4 regions of the Neomoorella humiferrea genome follow, and region 4 is predicted to be linked to each of the others. Evidence: riboswitches for the same ligand, from Rfam matches in the RefSeq annotation. Region 4 holds a riboswitch; each other region holds the start of a gene.
What was found. Region 4 has a riboswitch for cyclic di-GMP ahead of MHFGQ_RS02580 (hypothetical protein). Riboswitches for the same ligand answer to the same signal wherever they lie in the genome.
Positions count from the first base shown of each region.

Region 1: it holds a riboswitch for cyclic di-GMP, as region 4 does, so the genes downstream of both, MHFGQ_RS01605 (methyl-accepting chemotaxis protein) here and MHFGQ_RS02580 (hypothetical protein) in region 4, are expected to answer to the same signal.
Region 2: it holds a riboswitch for cyclic di-GMP, as region 4 does, so the genes downstream of both, MHFGQ_RS09570 (HD domain-containing protein) here and MHFGQ_RS02580 (hypothetical protein) in region 4, are expected to answer to the same signal.
Region 3: it holds a riboswitch for cyclic di-GMP, as region 4 does, so the genes downstream of both, MHFGQ_RS08205 (type II secretion system F family protein) here and MHFGQ_RS02580 (hypothetical protein) in region 4, are expected to answer to the same signal.

Region 1 is NZ_CP136419.1:298,105-302,313, forward strand. It holds gene MHFGQ_RS01595 (M1 family aminopeptidase) at 1-736, shown strand, start outside; gene MHFGQ_RS01600 (polysaccharide deacetylase family protein) at 804-1,709, shown strand; cyclic di-GMP riboswitch class I at 1,788-1,875, shown strand; gene MHFGQ_RS01605 (methyl-accepting chemotaxis protein) at 2,092-3,735, shown strand; gene MHFGQ_RS01610 (DUF1540 domain-containing protein) at 3,745-3,906, opposite strand; gene MHFGQ_RS01615 (chemotaxis protein CheW) at 4,034-4,209, shown strand, end outside.
Region 2 is NZ_CP136419.1:1,835,467-1,839,675, reverse strand. It holds gene MHFGQ_RS09580 (chemotaxis protein CheW) at 1-103, shown strand, start outside; gene MHFGQ_RS09575 (HD domain-containing protein) at 158-1,270, shown strand; gene MHFGQ_RS09570 (HD domain-containing protein) at 1,267-2,529, opposite strand; cyclic di-GMP riboswitch class I at 2,958-3,047, opposite strand; gene MHFGQ_RS09565 (STAS domain-containing protein) at 3,279-4,046, shown strand; gene MHFGQ_RS09560 (STAS domain-containing protein) at 4,027-4,209, shown strand, end outside.
Region 3 is NZ_CP136419.1:1,575,924-1,580,132, forward strand. It holds gene MHFGQ_RS08200 (prepilin-type N-terminal cleavage/methylation domain-containing protein) at 1-490, opposite strand, end outside; gene MHFGQ_RS08205 (type II secretion system F family protein) at 735-1,943, opposite strand; cyclic di-GMP riboswitch class I at 1,999-2,082, opposite strand; gene MHFGQ_RS08210 (type IV pilus twitching motility protein PilT) at 2,138-3,157, opposite strand; gene MHFGQ_RS08215 (GspE/PulE family protein) at 3,325-4,209, opposite strand, start outside.
Region 4 is NZ_CP136419.1:512,690-516,898, reverse strand. It holds gene clpX (ATP-dependent Clp protease ATP-binding subunit ClpX) at 1-5, opposite strand, end outside; gene clpP (ATP-dependent Clp endopeptidase proteolytic subunit ClpP) at 27-626, opposite strand; gene tig (trigger factor) at 654-1,988, opposite strand; tRNA gene MHFGQ_RS02585 (tRNA-Gly) at 2,135-2,209, opposite strand; gene MHFGQ_RS02580 (hypothetical protein) at 2,266-2,472, opposite strand; cyclic di-GMP riboswitch class I at 2,586-2,672, opposite strand; gene MHFGQ_RS02575 (FadR/GntR family transcriptional regulator) at 2,877-3,614, opposite strand; gene garR (2-hydroxy-3-oxopropionate reductase) at 3,746-4,209, opposite strand, start outside.

The DNA of each region.
Region 1 (4,209 bases), 210 kb from region 4:
AAAAGGCCAGGTCATCTGGACCTTTAACAGCGACCAACCCATCCGCGAGTTTGCTTTTACGGCCGCTGCCGGTTGGGATTTTATCACACGTCAGGCGGGTCTGGTGCAGCTGGTGATGGCCGCCAGGGATGAGCCGGCGATGGCGGCCCTCGACGCGGCAGAACGGGCTTTAGATTTTTTCCAGCGCGTCTTCGGAACTTACCCCTACAGTTACCTGCATCTGGCCTTTGTTCCCCTCGATGACCTGGCAGGTATGGAATACCCCGGCTTTATTATTATCAGCAACCGCAAAGGTTTTAATCCCGCCACCGTCGTCCACGAAGTCGCCCATCAGTGGTGGTACAATCTGGTGGGCAACGACAGCGTCCGTTCCGCCTGGATTGACGAAGGCCTTGCCGAGTACAGCACCCTTATGTTTTACCGTAACTTTAACACCGCCCTTTATCAGACCAAACTGGACGAAATCAAACGTCTGGGGGCCCTGACAGGGCAACCCGTTGATTTATCCTTGGAGGAATACGGCGACGAACAGGCATACCGTCGGGCCGTGTATAATCGCGGCGCCCTTTTCTGGCTGGAAATGGAACAGGCCGTCGGCGGGGAAGTACTGCGGCAGGCCCTATCTTATATCCAGCGCTATTATCGTTATGAGATCCTCACTCAGAAGGCCCTGCTCACTATTTTAAAATACTACGGGGCGACGGCCTTTAATTTTCACTCATATCTACGGAACTAACTTGCTGGAAAAACGTCTAATTATGTAGAAGGACGAAAGACTTGCGGGCGGGAAGGCGGTCCGAGAAATGGGACAGGCAGGGAAAATTGTTGAGGAGCGCTGGCTTCGGGCGGAGGGTGTCGGCAGGCATGCCAGGGCGGTTTGGGCCGAGGTATTGCTGCGGCTATGTTACGTGATTACCCTGGCGGCCTTAATGTCAGTCGTCGCTACTATCGCCGGTGCGTCCTGGTACCGGGAAGACGGCGTATTTCCATACGTTTTTATGGAGGCATTGCCGGAAACCTCCCCTCCGGGGTTATCCAATGGACCGGAAGGGTTAAAACCTTATCCTACGGAAACTCATCCTGCAGAACGTGTAGAACCGTCCCGGCCCCTGCGCCAGGTACCAAATGCCGGACGCCGGGTGGCCCTCACCTTTGACGACGGCCCTTTTCCTCGATGGACGGAGCGCTATTTAGCAGTGCTGGCAGCCACCAAAACCCCGGCGACCTTTTTCCTGGTCGGGCGGCAGGCGCAGGCCTTTCCCCAGCTGGTGCAGGCGGTTCTTACCGGGGGGCACGAAGTAGCCAGCCATTCGTGGCGCCACGCCAACTTAAGCAAGGTTCCCTTTAAAGAGGCCCAAGCCGACTTGAGGCAGGCCGCCTTTGTCCTGGAGGAAATAAGCGGCGGGCAGATTAAATATTTTCGCCCTCCCTATGGAGCCTTAAGTGACGATCTGCTTACCGCGGCTACGGAATTAAAATTAAAAACGGTGACCTGGAACATCGACCCCCGCGACTGGTCCAACCCTGGTCCGGACGCCATCGTCAAAAACGTCATGAATAATGTGCGGGACGGGAGCATCATCCTTCTCCACGAAGGTCATCCCGGAACTCTGGCGGCCCTCCCCCTCCTGGTAAAAAGGCTTAGGGAAAAGGGGTACGAGCTGGTGACGGTTTCCGAGTTAATGGCGGCAGGAGGCATGGAAGAATAGCAAAGAAATTCTTAATTGGCATATCTTGCATAATGCCGCCCCCTGGGGTATAATTTAAGGCGAAAATAGAAAAAATTCCCCGAAAAAAGGCAAACCTGTCGAAAGGCAGGGGCGCAAAGCTACAGGGTCTAAAGCCCGGTAAGGGCCAGGACAGCCAGTTGCCGCGGGTGGAACGGGGCTACCCAGGGGGTGGCCTTTATTATTTTAACAACCGGAGGGGAGCTGCAAGTATATGGGCCGATTATTAAGGAAAAAGAAGGAGGAAAAGGGACAGAGAGGCGGCGAAACGCCCGGGGCATTCCCGAGTCTTAAGGCTAAAGGCGGAGGGGGATATTTTAGCCGCGTTCGATTGGGCGCGAAATTGTTGGCCGGATTTTCCCTTGTGATTTTGATATTTGTTGCCGTGGTGGCCTATGTAAACTTCAGCCTGCAGGAAATTGACGCTATTTCTCGGGAAGTCATTCAGACCCACGAAGAAAACATGCTTTTTAATGAGATGAGCAATGCCGTCTGGGATGCTTACCGCCGGGCCACCGATTACATAATCAATGGCTCCGCGACACATATCAATGCTTTTGACGAGGCCATGCAGCGTTTCAACGACGCCCGCGCCGCCCTTGAAGGACGGCAGCTCGACGGGCAAACAGCCGGGTACCTTGCGGCCATGACCCAGGCCGCCAAGAGCTTCAACGATACCTTTAAAAACAGCATCGTCAATACCAGCCAGGCCGACCGCCTGGCAGCCTTGCCCATATTAAGCTTCCAGATGGGGGCCTCCCTGGACAACCTCAATAATATTGGCAACCATTTGGCTAAAGAGATGGGCGATCAAAATAAAACGGCCGAAGAACGGCTGGCCGCAGCCGTCACCGCGGCGCGTTCCGCCCTCATCAGCGGCCTCATTCTGGCCCTTCTATTGGCCCTGGCGGTGGCCTGGCTCATCAGCCGCATGATTTCCAGGGCTCTAGGCAGATTGGCCGCCTACGCTGCGCGCATTGCGGAAGGGGACCTCACCGCCGAACCCCTCAAGATTTTCGCCAATGACGAAGTGGGCAAATTGTCCGCGGCCTTCAACGCCATGGGCGACAACCTGCGCCGGCTCATCGGCCGGGTGCGCACAATGACGGAACAGGTGACTGCGGCCAGCCGGGATTTGGCGCGTATGTCTCAGGAACTGGGAGAGGCCGCCCGCCAGGTGGCGGCCACCACCCAGGAAATGGCCAAAGGTGCCGAAGACCAGGCCCGCCATGTCAGCGAGACAGCGGCGGCGACCGACGCCCAGGTGGCCCGGGTAGAAGAAGTGCACCGCAATGCCGAGGAGATGGCCGCCGCTTCCGAACAGGCAGCGGCGAAGGCCGCCGAAGGCGAACTGGCGGTGAAAGAGGCCACCCGTCAAATGGAGGCCATTACCAGCAGGATGAAAGAGCTGGCTGCAGCCATTGAAGAATTGGGCAGCCGTTCCCGGCAGATAGGCCAGATTGTCGGCGTTATCTCCGGCATCGCCGAGCAGACCAATCTCCTGGCCCTCAACGCTGCCATTGAAGCGGCCAGGGCCGGGGAGCAGGGCCGCGGCTTTGCCGTAGTGGCCGAAGAGGTACGCAAGCTGGCCGAGCAGGCGGCGGGTGCCGCCAAAGAGATCGTCGGCCTGATTGCCGAAATTCAGCGCGAGACAGAGCGCGTCGTGGCCGGCATGGCCGAAGGCACCGCCGACGTTCGCCGGGGGGCGGAAGTGGTAGGCCAGACAGGCACGGCCTTCGCGGCCATTGCCGAAGCCGTCGCCACCCTGGTAGGTAAAATTAAAAACGTGGCGTCCAAGTCCGAAGAAATGTACGCCGGCTCCCGGCAGGTAAAGGGCCGGGTGGAGAGCATAGCCGCCGGTATAGAAGAGATGGCCGCCAGCACCCAGGAGGTTTCCGCTTCCACCGAAGAGCAGACGGCGGCTGTAGACCAGATCAGCCAGGCGGCCCGGCAGCTGGCGACGGCCGCCGGTGAGCTGGAAAGGGCGGTGGCCAGTTTCAAACTTTAAAGGACCGCCTCATGCCCGGGCCTGGAAGGTTTCGCATTCGGTGTCGCGATCGTTTTTGGCGCTGGAGTTATTGGGCGTTCCTTGAACGGCCACGGTTATGCTTTCGGCGCCGCAGGTGCCGTCCTGCCAGTAGATGCAATTGGCTACCCGACATTTAATGCGCGGAGGCATATTTTCCACATCCTTCAAGCGGTCTAATCTATTTTTAGCCTGACCCGGAAAGATAAAAATATACTTTTTTTGCAGGAATTAAACTCTATATGCGGAAATAACCATCATAAAGAGAGGTGAGCTATAAGTGGCAAACGGAACGGCGGCCGAAGTGCAGCTGGTAGTTTTTCAGCTGGCCGGCGAAACATATGGCGTCGACATCAACTACGTCCAGGAAATCATTCGCATGCAGAACATTACTCCGATTCCGCGAACCCCGGCCTTTATAGAAGGGGTAATAAACCTGCGCGGTCGCATCATCCC
Region 2 (4,209 bases), 1.3 Mb from region 4:
GGTGAAGGTGCCCCTGACGCCCCCGTACATGCGGGGGCTCGCCAACCTCAGGGGCAACATTCTTCCGAGTATTAAGCGGCTGAATTTAAAGCGGGGAGCTTAAGGTAAGCCCCTTAATAGTTTACTCGACGTTTTCAAGGAGGAATTATAGAGGAACATGCTTACTTCGGATTCCCGTGAAATACCATCTATTGCGGAAGGTGCCAGCATCGCAGAAGCCATAAAAAAGATGCTTGAAAATGATAGTTTTGTATTGCAGGTAATCAATAATGCGGAAGAACCTGTAGGGTGGCTGCACGGTCTGGACATTCTGCGAACCTTTGTGAAGGAACCCGGCATGAATAGGATAATGGAAAGTGGCATAAGGGTATTCATAAAACCTATTGCCGAGGACGACTACCTGGAAGAAGAAGCAGGGCTTTCAGCTATATGTTTATGGGCGGAAAAGAGGGAGCACAACCCACCTTATTTCCTCACCAGGAAGGGGAAATCGGGCATCTTTACAACGTATGGGCTGTTGCGGGTAGCCCTGGAAGAACGCGACCGGGAAAGGGAACTGCGAAAAGAATCAAAAGTCCAGCTTGCAACGCTGCGCCATTCCCAGGAAGAACTTGAAATGGCCCTGGGCAACCTTATTGTCGATCCCGAAGTTGTGGCCCGGCTTAAATCCATACCGGAATACCGGGACGAGTACGACTCGGCAACCGGCAAAATAAAGATTACCGGCATTATAAAGGAAGGGGTTTACCGCCACGTCATCAATATTCTTCGGTTGTTGACGGAATTGTTTATGAAAGGGCTGAAGGCTGTCGACGGCATTTCAAGGGAAATATTAGTACAAACCTCTATCTATCACGATGTTGGTAAAGTCCAGCCCCATCTAGAGGTCGGCGATATGGTCGACCCTAAAGAAGCCTTCGAGCCGGGGCAGTACCACGCTTTCCGCAGCGCCTCTTTGGCCCGCAAGGTTTACCAACTGGAGCGGAGCATAGTTTATCTTATTCAATATCATCACCATCCCGACGGTGAACTGCCGTCCGATTTTCCTCGGGGCCTTTTACCCATGCATAGGCTCTTCCGCCTGCTGGATGGGCTTTCGGCGGGGATCACCAGGCGGGGCTCCAGGATAAGCCTGGCGGTAAGGGGAGCGATCGTCCAGGTGAGGGAAGAAAGCGCCCATCCGATTTATAACCGTTGCCTGGAACTCGATCTTCATTCCGGCCGTGTAGAAGTGAAGCCCCTGGAGCAGCGAGTGGAAACGAACTATTAATCTAAAGGTTTAACGACCTTTCTGCCGGAATACAGGTCCAGCTCCAGATGTTGGTTGTAGAGGGGAAAGGAGCTTTCTTCCCTAACGCTAATAAGGGTGCCGTTGGTTGTTAACTTTACCCGGGAGCCCCTCCTGGTGATACCCGCCGATAAACCGTCTAGGAGCCGGAAGAGGCGGTACATGGGCAGGAGGTAGAGGGGATACTCTGCCGGCAGGTCGTTTTCTTCATGGTGGTGATATTTTATGAGATTAACCGTCCGCTCGTCTATGTTGTAGATTCCCCTGGCCATGGAAGCGCTGCGGAAGGCGTGCACATAGCCGGGCTCAAAAACTTCCTGCGGGTCCACGACATCCCCCGGGTGTAAGTAAGGCTGCACCTTGGCCAGGTCGTGGAATATCGCCGCCTGAACGAGGACATCTTTATCTATGCCCGGCAGCTCGGTAAGCCCCTGTTTGGAGAGTTCGGCTATCAGGCGCAGGATGTTGATTACATGACGATACACGCCTTCCCGAATCACACCGGTGATTTTGATCCTTCCCGTCGCCGAGTCGTATTCGTCCATATATTCTACAATGGCTCGCAATCTGGCTTCCACCCGCTGATCGGGAAGGAGGGTGGCCAGCGCCATTTCGGCCTCCTGCTGGGCATATTTTACTTTTTCTACGAGCTGCTGTTCGGTAGTTACATCGACGAAAATAGCTAAATACCCGGGGGCTTTTTCTTTTCCGGACTTGACCACCCACAATTTGTAGGTGCGACTATTAGCCCTGATGGTTTTCGTTTCATTGTTATTCGCCATTTTTATTAAATCGACACAGCTGAGGGAAGCCGCTTGCAATAGTTGTTCCGCCAGGGAGTTGAGATGCAGGATTTCGCCCTGGGGGTTCAAAAAGGCCAAGCCCACCGGCGCCTCGGCAATTACTACATTGATGAGCTCTTCAAGCACCAGACGCAATTCCTGTTCCCTGGCGTGATTTTCCAGGGCCTGGGCCAGGAGTTTTTCGACTGAATACAGATCGTGCGCATTGTTATCCGGGTGTATGTAATCCTTAATCCGACGCGCCCTTAGGGTCGCGCCTTCAGGGGCGTCCTGAATGATTTTTAATATGTCGAGGTAATTGAGCCATCCTTCGGGGTTATCTCCTGCGCCGGCAATCTTTAAAACGAAACTACCGGTATTAATAATGGTGGCGATGGCCTCCCCTAGGCTGGTTGTAGGAGAAATAGTGGCTATATTGGGGGTATAGTTGTCAGGCATTTTTTGTCTCCTTTCGGCTCTTTTTAAGCCTTTCCCCAGGCTACCTGGTACCTCGTATCTGCCTCTCGGCGTTTTTTTCCATATATCGGTCTGGCGAATAGATTTCGGCCGCGTGTATTGGAATGATATCTATTCCACTCTCTGGGTTTAATCGAAATTTTATATACTGTTCGTAACCGCGGGTTATATAGGTATAGCTCCCGATATGAATATGGCTCACCTTCAGGATGCTCGATTATAAGTTTACCGTCTTTAACTGCAGCCCAATACTGGTGCCCTCGCCAGTTATCCATACCAGTCATCGCCTTTTTAGAAAGGCACCTTGCTCTACCGTAACAAAAGACAGATTATTAAATGAAAAAAGCCTAAATAAAAACCAGGCAACTACATACGTATTTTACTAGCCTGGCACCATCCTACAGCATCCTACCGGAAACCCGGCTGCCGTATCTCAAAAAAGAGATTTAGGCCCGTGGCTTTGCGTCCCCGTCTTTCGATCGAGTTTGCCCTTGGCGGTAGAGAAGTTGTATTTATTTTTTCTAAACCAATTTTTATATTAACTTTAACGAACTCCTCTTGTCAAGGAAATCCAAACCAGTTAATGAGTGAGGGGGTCGAGTAAGTAATATAATTTTTCAAAAATAAATGATTTAGCATATGAAGCAGGAAACAGGTGATAGGTATTGAATAAAATAAACACTATTTATTTTAGAAGGTGGATATTATTACCTGAAATTGGAGGGAAATTAATGGAGTTTAAAGCCCACATTAAAATAGAAGAACTGATTAATGAAGTGGCAGCTACAGGCAAGACGAAAAAGCTATGGTATGAGTTTTTAGCGGCGATCCTGAGCCCCGACAATAAAGACAAAAAGCAGCCAGAACAACTTAAAGAAACCTTAAGCTTATTATTAGCTGAAACTGGAGAGGAGGCTTTAACGGAAAAAATAAAGGTATTGGCTGAAAACCATCCCGATCTGCCTATCACCGACCTGCTTTTTACAATTATTAAGATTTGTGGGGAAATCCGTAAAGAACACGAGCAGACTATCACCAATCTACGCCGTATGCTTCCGGAACTGGCAACCCCAATAATTCGTATATGGACGGATATGTTGCTCGTGGCCCTGATCGGCAATCTAGACAGCCAGTGGGCGCAGAGCATAGCTGAGAGACTGCTAGACAGGGTAAGCGCTACCCGGACTAAAGTGGTATTGGTCGATGTAACGGGCGTTCCCATGATTGATACGGCCGTGGGCGGATTTTTAATTGAAATGTTTAACGCCATTAGATTTTTAGGGGCTGAAGTTATTTTGACCGGTATCAAACCGGAAGTAGCCCATACCCTGGTAAAACTGGGGGTGGATTTCCGTATGGTAACTATTGCCAGGGATCTGGAAGATGCTTTGAGAAAGGGTATCGCCATCATAGCTGATGAGAAGAAAAAACGTCGCCAGTTAGCTCGGGTTATAACTGGAAGCAGAGAGAGTGAAGACGATGGAGAACTTGAGATCTAACTACGGTGACTCCAGGGTTGTACCCATAATCGCTTTAAATGAGTTTTTACTCGTGCCGATTCAGATTGACCTTGATGATAGAACGGTAGGCCTCTTGCAGCAGCAAATATTGGAAGAAATAGAAAAAACCAGAGCTAGAGCGGTTATTATTGATGTACGCATG
Region 3 (4,209 bases), 1.1 Mb from region 4:
CAAGGTCTTGTTGTAAAATCATTGCAGAGCTGCCATCTTGAAGGGTACCGTCACTTTTAACACCTGGCACATTTTCCAACTGAAGCCACCTAGCTGTTGTTCCCCAACTCCAGCTGCCGTCAGGAGGAGCACCCTGTCCGTAATAGTATTTTCCGCCCCAAGGGTTCTTGTCCTTCCACCTTTCCAGGTAGGGGCCGTTCCATGTAGACGGGGCACCCCCACTCCACTTATTTTTGTCCACAAGGCCAGGATCTACACCCCAATCTGTTGACGACGGCGGCCAAGTCCCGGTATCTGTATACGCATTCAGCACCGCTGCCTTAATCGCCTTATAATCCGCTTCCGCCGCCGCCACCTTGCCCTTTTCGATGGCCTTGAAGGCGTTGGGTGCGATGATGGCGGCCAGGATGCCGATGATGGCGATGACCACCAGAAGCTCGACAAGGGTGAAACCCCGCTGGTCCCGCGCCTTTTTCAGTCTCTGCCACATAAATAAATCAACCTCCTTGATTTTTTTGCCTGCGCTTTTTGCTTTCCTGCTGCCAGCCCGCCGGGGAAACCTACAAGTAAATCACCCCCCTCTTACCCGCATTATTATCCCCGATCTCAAACGCGGCAGGATGCAGAGTTATCCTGGCACTCCTCGACATTGAACCGCCGGCCAGGGCATTGTCATGAGGGCAGGCTGCTAGGATAGCCACCGGCAAAACGAGAAAAAAGATACCCCCGCGCCTCTACCTTATGCCGCCCAGCATCTGAAAGTAGGGCAGAAAGACCGAAATTACGATCACCCCCACAATGCCACCAAGCCCGACAATCAGGATTGGTTCTATGAGTGAGGCCAGGCGGGCCACGACCGCCTCCAACTCCTGCTCATAAAGAGTCGCCACTCGTTCTAGCATGGCATCCAGGGCCCCAGTTTCCTCGCCTACCGTAATCATCTCCACCACCATGGGAGGGAAGACGCCGCTCGCTTCCAGTGGAGTCGCCAGGCTCTGCCCATCGCGAACGCTTTCTGCCGCCCGCTCCACCGCGCCAGCCACCACAGCATTGCCCACCGTACGCCGCACTATTTCCAGGGCCAGCAGGACCGGTACACCGCTGTGCAGGAGGGTACCCAGGGTACGGCTGAAACGAGATAGAACCGCCTTATGATGCAGGGGACCGAAAATTGGTAAACGAAGGAACAAACGGTCGACCTGGTAGCGCCCCGCTGGCCTTTGCTGCCAGCGGTAAAACCCGTAACTGGCGCCGGCCAGGAAAAGGACCAGAAAAGGCCACAAGCGCCGTAACCCTTCACTTAGCCCCATAACCAGGCGCGTCGGCCAGGGCAAGGGCACCTGCAAGCTGTTCAACATGACCTGGAAGGAAGGCAGGACATAAGTCAGGAGAAAAATAACTACCAGCAGGGCAACCATGCTGACTATCGCCGGGTAGGTCAGGGCTGACTTGACCTTTTCCTCTACCTCATGTTCCCGTTCCAGGTGCCCGGCCAGGCGCTCCAGGGTCTCGTCCAGGGCCCCACCCAGTTCACCGGCCTCTACGGTGTGAATGAAAATAGGCGGGAAGACCCGGGGCTGCCGTTCCAGGGCCCGATAAAAGGCCTCCCCGGACTCCAGGTCCTGGAGAAGCATACCGATACTTTCTCGCAGAGAAGGATTTTCTGCCTGTCGCTGTAAAATATGCAAGGCCGTCACAATCGGCAGGCCAGCCCCCAGCATGGTCGCCAGCTGGCGGCTGAAGAGGGCCAGGTCGCGACGGGATACCGGACGCCGGAGAAGGCGCCGCCAGTCCCTCGCTGGGGTTACAACTGCCGGCCGGCAGTAAGTAATAAAAATCCCTTGCCGGCGCAGTTCCCTGATGGCCAGTTCCTGGCTTTCCGCTTCAATTGTCCCGCTAACTGCATTCCCCCTGGCATCCCTTCCCCGGTAGGCAAAATTCATGCTTTCCCTCCAAAATATAAATAGCCACCGGCAACAGGGAAAGATAGAACTCTTCCCCGGCAGCCCGGCGGCCATGGACAGCGTCTACAGGCCCGTAGCTTTGCGCCCCTGGCTTTCGCCAGGTTTGCCTTGAACGAGGATATATGGACATTAATTCGTCATAAAAAGGCAAGTTCCTGCTAATCCTGGCTCCGTTAACCATTGTTTAATTCTCTATCCGTTATTACCCCTCTGGTGACCAGCTGCCGCAGAGCCATGTCCATGGTCTGCATGCCGTAGCGGGCTCCCGTCTGCATGCTGGAAACAATCTGGTGGGTTTTACCCTCGCGGATCAGATTCTTGACAGCCGGGGTAGCAATCAGCACTTCCACGGCGGCGACCCGACCCTTCCTATCGGCCCGCGGTAAAAGCTGCTGGGTGATAACCCCTTCCAGGGTGTCAGCCAGCTGGATACGGACCTGTCCCTGCTGGTGGGGCGGGAAAACGTCAATGATCCGGTCCACGCTCTGGATGGCACTGCTGGTATGTAAAGTCGCCAGGACCAGGTGGCCCGTTTCCGCGGCCGTGATGGCCGTGGCAATGGTCTCCAGATCGCGCATCTCGCCGACCAGGATAACATCCGGGTCCTGACGCAGGGCGGCCCGCAGGGCACTGGCAAAGGAACGGGTATCTGAACCCACTTCCCGCTGGTTGACGATGCTACGGCGGTGCTGGTGCAGGTATTCGATGGGGTCTTCCAGGGTAATAATATGGCAGCTGCGTTCCCGGTTGATTTTATCCACCATGGCCGCCAGGGTGGTGGACTTGCCGCTACCCGTCGGCCCCGTCACCAGGACCAGGCCGTGCTGTCGTTCCGCCAGCTCGGCCACCACCGGCGGTAATCCCAGGGTTTCCAGGCTGGGTATTTCCCTGGGTATAAGGCGGATGGCTGCGCTAACGCTCCCCCGCTGGTGAAAGACATTGACCCGGAAACGGCTTACGCCGGGCAGGGAGTAAGCCAGGTCTATTTCTCCCCGCTCTTGCAATACCTCCCACCTCTCGCCCACCATAGGCCGTACCAGGGCGGCCGTCATCCCGGCATCAAGGGGCTCCCACTGGCGCTGAACCTGGAGTTCGCCGTGGACCCGGAAAACCGGCGGCAGGCCAACAGAGAGATGGACATCGGAGGCCCCGGCGGCAGCCGCCGCCCGTAGGATGGTTTCAATGTCGAACATTTTAATCCTCCCGGATAAAGCCAGGATAACAAACGCAAGGATTTTTAATAGCCAACTGCTACCAATGTTAATAAACAACGTATGGTGCCGGGCTAACTGCAAAGGGCAGGACTATGAATTCAAGATCAATGGAAGTATATGCCACCCGGGACAGTACAGTCTGGTCTTTACAAACCGCCCAGGGAAACACGCAGGACTTCACTTACCGTGGTAATTCCCTGGCGGACTTTTTCCAAGCCGTCCTCGATTAAAGGCACCATACCGGCAGCTACGGCCGCCTCTTTCAGAGTCATGGCCGGTGCCTTGGCGGTCACCAGGCTGCGGAGTTCTTCATTCATCACCAGTACCTCCTGGATGGCCGTCCGGCCGGCATAACCGGTAAAGCTGCAGCGCTGGCAACCCCGACCCCGCCAGAGTTCTTCTACTGCTGGCAGCCAGGTCTTTTCCAAAGACCCCGGTTCGGGCCGGTAAATCTCCCGGCAGTGGGGGCAGAGCCGGCGTACCAGCCGCTGGGCCACTACGCCGATAAGGGAAGAGTTGACCAGGTAAGGTTCAACGCCCATATCTAAGAGGCGGGTGACGGCCCCGGCAGCGTCATTGGTATGAAGGGTGCTGAACACCAGATGGCCGGTGGTCGCCGCCCGGACGGCGATGTCTGCCGTTTCCCGGTCGCGAATTTCTCCTACCATAATGATATCGGGATCCTGGCGCAGGATAGACCGCAGCCCGGAGGCAAAGGTCAAGCCTGCCTTGGGATTGACCCGCACCTGGTTGATGCCGGGCAGCAGGTATTCTACCGGGTCTTCAATGGTAATGATGTTTTTTTCCGGCGAGCTTAAAATGTTAAGGGTGGCATAGAGGGTCGTCGTCTTACCGCTACCAGTGGGACCGGTAATGAGGAGCATGCCGTAGGAACTGTGGATGAGATTCTCAAAGCGTTCTTTTATGGCCGGCAAAAATCCCAGGTCGTCCAGGGAGAGGAGCATGGCCTCCTGGTCCAGCAAGCGCAGAACGATCTTTTCCCCGTAAACTGTGGGCAGGCTGGAAACCCG
Region 4 (4,209 bases):
TACATGTTTAGTTCACCTCGCCGTCCCTATTTACGGGGCAACTCGCGCTTGGTGATCACCTCGTCGATTAAACCGTACTCTTTGGCTTCCAGGGGCGTCATAAAATGATCGCGGTCGGTGTCCCTGGCAATCTGTTCCACGGGTTTACCGGTAATGTCGCTCAAAATACGGTTTAAAGTATCCCGGATGGCCAGGATACGCTTGGCGTGGATCTCGATATCTACGGCCTGGCCCTGGGTGCCGCCCATGGGCTGGTGAATCATGATCTCGCTGTGGGGCAGGGCGAAACGTTTGCCCTTGGCGCCGGCCGCTAAAAGAAAGGCACCCATGCTGGCCGCCAGGCCGACGCAAATGGTAGATACATCGGGCCGGATATACTGCATGGTGTCAAAGATGGCCATCCCTGCAGAAATGGAGCCACCGGGGCTGTTGATATATAGGTGGATATCTTTATCGGGATCCTCCGCTTCCAGGAAAAGCATCTGGGCAATCACCAGGTTGGCCACATGATCATCTATGGCGCTGCCCAAAAAAATGATACGGTCTTTTAGCAAGCGGGAGTAAATATCGTAGGCCCGCTCGCCCCTGTTCGTCTGCTCAACGACAACCGGTACCAGGATAGACACTCCTTATCCCACCTCCATAGGAAAATGTTACTCCCCTGCAGCAGCAGTTTCTCCCTTCTCCTCTACTCCGCCTTCCCGGGGCGGAACGGCCACGCTGTTTTCCACCAGAAAATCAATGGTCTTTTTGATCATTATATCGTATTTCAGGAAAGACAAGTCGCCCAAATTTTTCCGGACTTCTTCGGGATCCTGCCGGAAGGCGCGTGCCATTTTGTCGATTTCCGCCACCACCTCTTCTTCAGTGGCCTCAATATTTTCCGCTTTTGCTATGGCCTCCAAAACCAGCTCCGTCTTTACTTCCCGTTCCGCTCCGGGCCGGAATTCTTTATCTAGATCTTCCATATTCTTCCCGTTTTCTTTTAAGAACTCATCTAGAGTTATTTTTCTGATCTGTAAGTTGCGCTCCAGTTCGCGGATGCGAGCAGCGATGCGTCGTCTGACCATAACCTCCGGGAGATCTACTGTTGCCGCATCTACGACCTTGGCCACCACCGCCTGCCTGACGGCGGCATCGATTTCCTGGCGCCGTCTTTCCTCCAACCGACGGCGGATATCCTGGCGCAGTTCGTCTAAGGTTTCGCACTCGCTCACGTCTTTGGCGAACTCATCGTCTAAGGGCGCCAGCTCTTTTCGCTTAATTCCCCGTACGGTAACCTGAAAGACGGCTTCCTTGCCTGCCAGATCCTTTTGATGGTAGTCGGACGGAAAGGTAATGTTTATGGTACGTTCTTCATTCACCCTGGCACCTACTAGCTGTTCTTCAAAGCCGGGGACCAGTGTGCCCGAGCCTAATTCGAGGGTAAAATTGCTGCCCTCCAGGCCGGGATGGGGTTCTCCATCTACCGTACCTTTAAAATCGATAACGACGATGTCACCTACCGCTGCGGGTTCGTCTTCGATGTTTTTCAGGGTGGCATACCGTTCCTGCATGCTTTTAAGGTAGGCGTCGACGTCTTCTTCGCCGACCCGAACCTCGGGTTTTTCTACTTCAACCCCCTTATAGGGTCCCAGCTGGACTTCAGGTTTTACCTCGACCTTTGCCTTAAAGATTAAAGGCTCGCCCTCTTCTACCTTGACTATTTCTACTTCCGGCCGGTCGATGGGTTCCAGGCTGTGTTCGGCCAGGGCTTCTTCATAAGCCGGCGGCACGACAATTTCCACCGCTTCGTCATAGATGGGCTCTTTGCCTATATAACGCTCGAGGATAAAACGCGGCGCCTTTCCTTTACGGAACCCCGGTATGTTTACCCGCTTTACCAGGCGGCGATAGGCTTGATCTATGGCCTTTTGTACCCTGGGGGCTTCCACTTCTACTTCCAGAAGTACCTGATTTTTATCCAGCTTCTCGACGGTTGCCTTCATTACTTAACTGCTCCTCCCTGATCCCTACTACGTTTAGCATATTTCGCCGTTGCCATTACCTTTTCCTGCCGCATCCTTAAAAAGCAGCATTTAGAATAACACCTCGGACAGGTTAATACCCGTGCCGAGGCCCTCAGCGAAAAATATGGAGCGGAAGACGGGATTTGAACCCGCGACCCTCGCCTTGGCAAGGCGATGCTCTACCACTGAGCTACTTCCGCCCGTAATAAGGTACTCCCTTTCCGTAGCGTTATCTTAGCAGATAGCACCGGTCCTGTCAAGCTTTCTGCCGCCAATTTTTGTAGTTATGCATTATTGTATCATCAACCTTTTGTAAAAGATTATGGACGAGGATTTCCACCTGACCCTCAATCATCCGCAAAAGAAAGCGTTTATACGGCGCTGACACACTTTTACGAGACAGGTAATCGTCCAAAAGGGCTTCCAATACTTCCAGGTTTATAAGCCTTTCCCTGCATGACATCCGGTAATCCCCTTCCTGTGAGCGGGCCCCAATGCTACTAAAAAATTAAGGGCGGCGCGAAAACTTAAGGCCGCCCTGAAACTCAATGCTTAATAAAAAATCAGCATCAAGGTACCGGCAGCCTGGCGATCATAGCTTAAAAAGCCTTAGACCCATGGCTTTGCGTCCCCCCCTTTCGGTGGGGTTTGCCTTTAGCGGTAACATTTTACTTTTTATTACGCTATTCGACATCAATACCTTTTTTCCTGCAAAATAAAAAAACAACCCGGCTAATTCCGGGTGTGGTAGGAAATTTATATTTAAAAAGGAGGTCAGAGGGCTTTGCTCACCTGTATATTAACATGCAGGAGTTATAATTGTATTAACGTCACTTTAAAAATACATTAAAATATATGCCCGGCAATCTAGCTTTTATCTAATTTTTCGCCCTTTGCCATGCTCTCCAGGAGCTTGGCCCGGCCGGCCACGTTGTTAAGATGCTCCAGCATGGCATTGCGCGCCTCCCGCGGTTTTTTATTGCGGATGTTTTCTATGATTTTCCGGTGTTCCGTAACCACGAGTTCGCGATGCCACGGAAAAGTTTTACCATAGCGTAAACTCAAATGGAAATACTGCCTGATAATGTGCTCGATGGTGCTGGCGGTTTGAATAAAGATGGGGTTTTTGGTAGCCAGGGCTATAGTGTTGTGGAACTGATAGTCGGGTTCGATGGTGATTTCTCCCCGTGTTATCTCTTCTTCCAGTCTTCTTTCCGCCGCCTCAATGGCCTCAAGATCTGCCTCGTCACGCCTCTCGGCCGCCAGGGCAGCGGCTTCAGCTTCCAGGGCCCGGCGAAACTCCACCCAGGAAAGGAGCTGTTCGTACTCCACTTCATTTATCTGGGCGAGAACGTCCTCGGCCTCCAGGGGAAAACGCTTGATGTAAATCCCGTTGCCGTGCCTGATCTCCAGGATACCGCTCGAAGAGAGGACGGAAAGCCCCTCCCTTAATGTAGGGGTGCCCACGCCGAACATTTCACTCAGCTCTTGTACGGGCGGCAGGCGATCGCCAACCTTATATTCGCCTGATTTTATAAGCTGAAGAATACGCTCCACCACTTCTTCATACATTTTCTTTTTCCTGATGACTAGCCTTTCTTTCATAAACATCACGCACCTGTACCTGACTGTAAATAAATTCCCATAGCTGCCGCCCAATCGTTTTTATCTCTTTTAAAGCGAGGTCCAGGCCTTCATAAATCCGGCCCGGACCTCGCACGGCGACTTGATTTTCCCTATTTCTTTCTGACCTCCACCTGGGCCAGCTTTTCGTAGAAACGAATGATGGCCCCGTGGTCGGCATCCCCCAGCCCGTCAACCTTTAAGGCCTGGAGTATTTCCATAACAACAGCCGTCAAGGGCAGGGGCACGCCCGCCTCATGGCCGGCCGACAGGGCATTGGCCAGGTCTTTAATGTGTAAATTGATGCGGAAACCGGGTTTGAACTGACCGGCCAGCACCAGGGGCGCTTTGGCATCCAACACCGTGCTCCCGGCCAGACCGCCGCGGATGGCCTGGTACACCAGCTCCGGGTCGACTCCGGCTTTGGTGGCCAAAACCAGGGCCTCGGACATGGCAGCGATGTTCAGGGCGACAATAATCTGGTTGGCCAGCTTGGTAACATTGCCGGCGCCAATTTCACCCGTGCGGACCACGGAAGAACCCATGGCCTTTAAAATATCGTAGCATTCATCAAAGT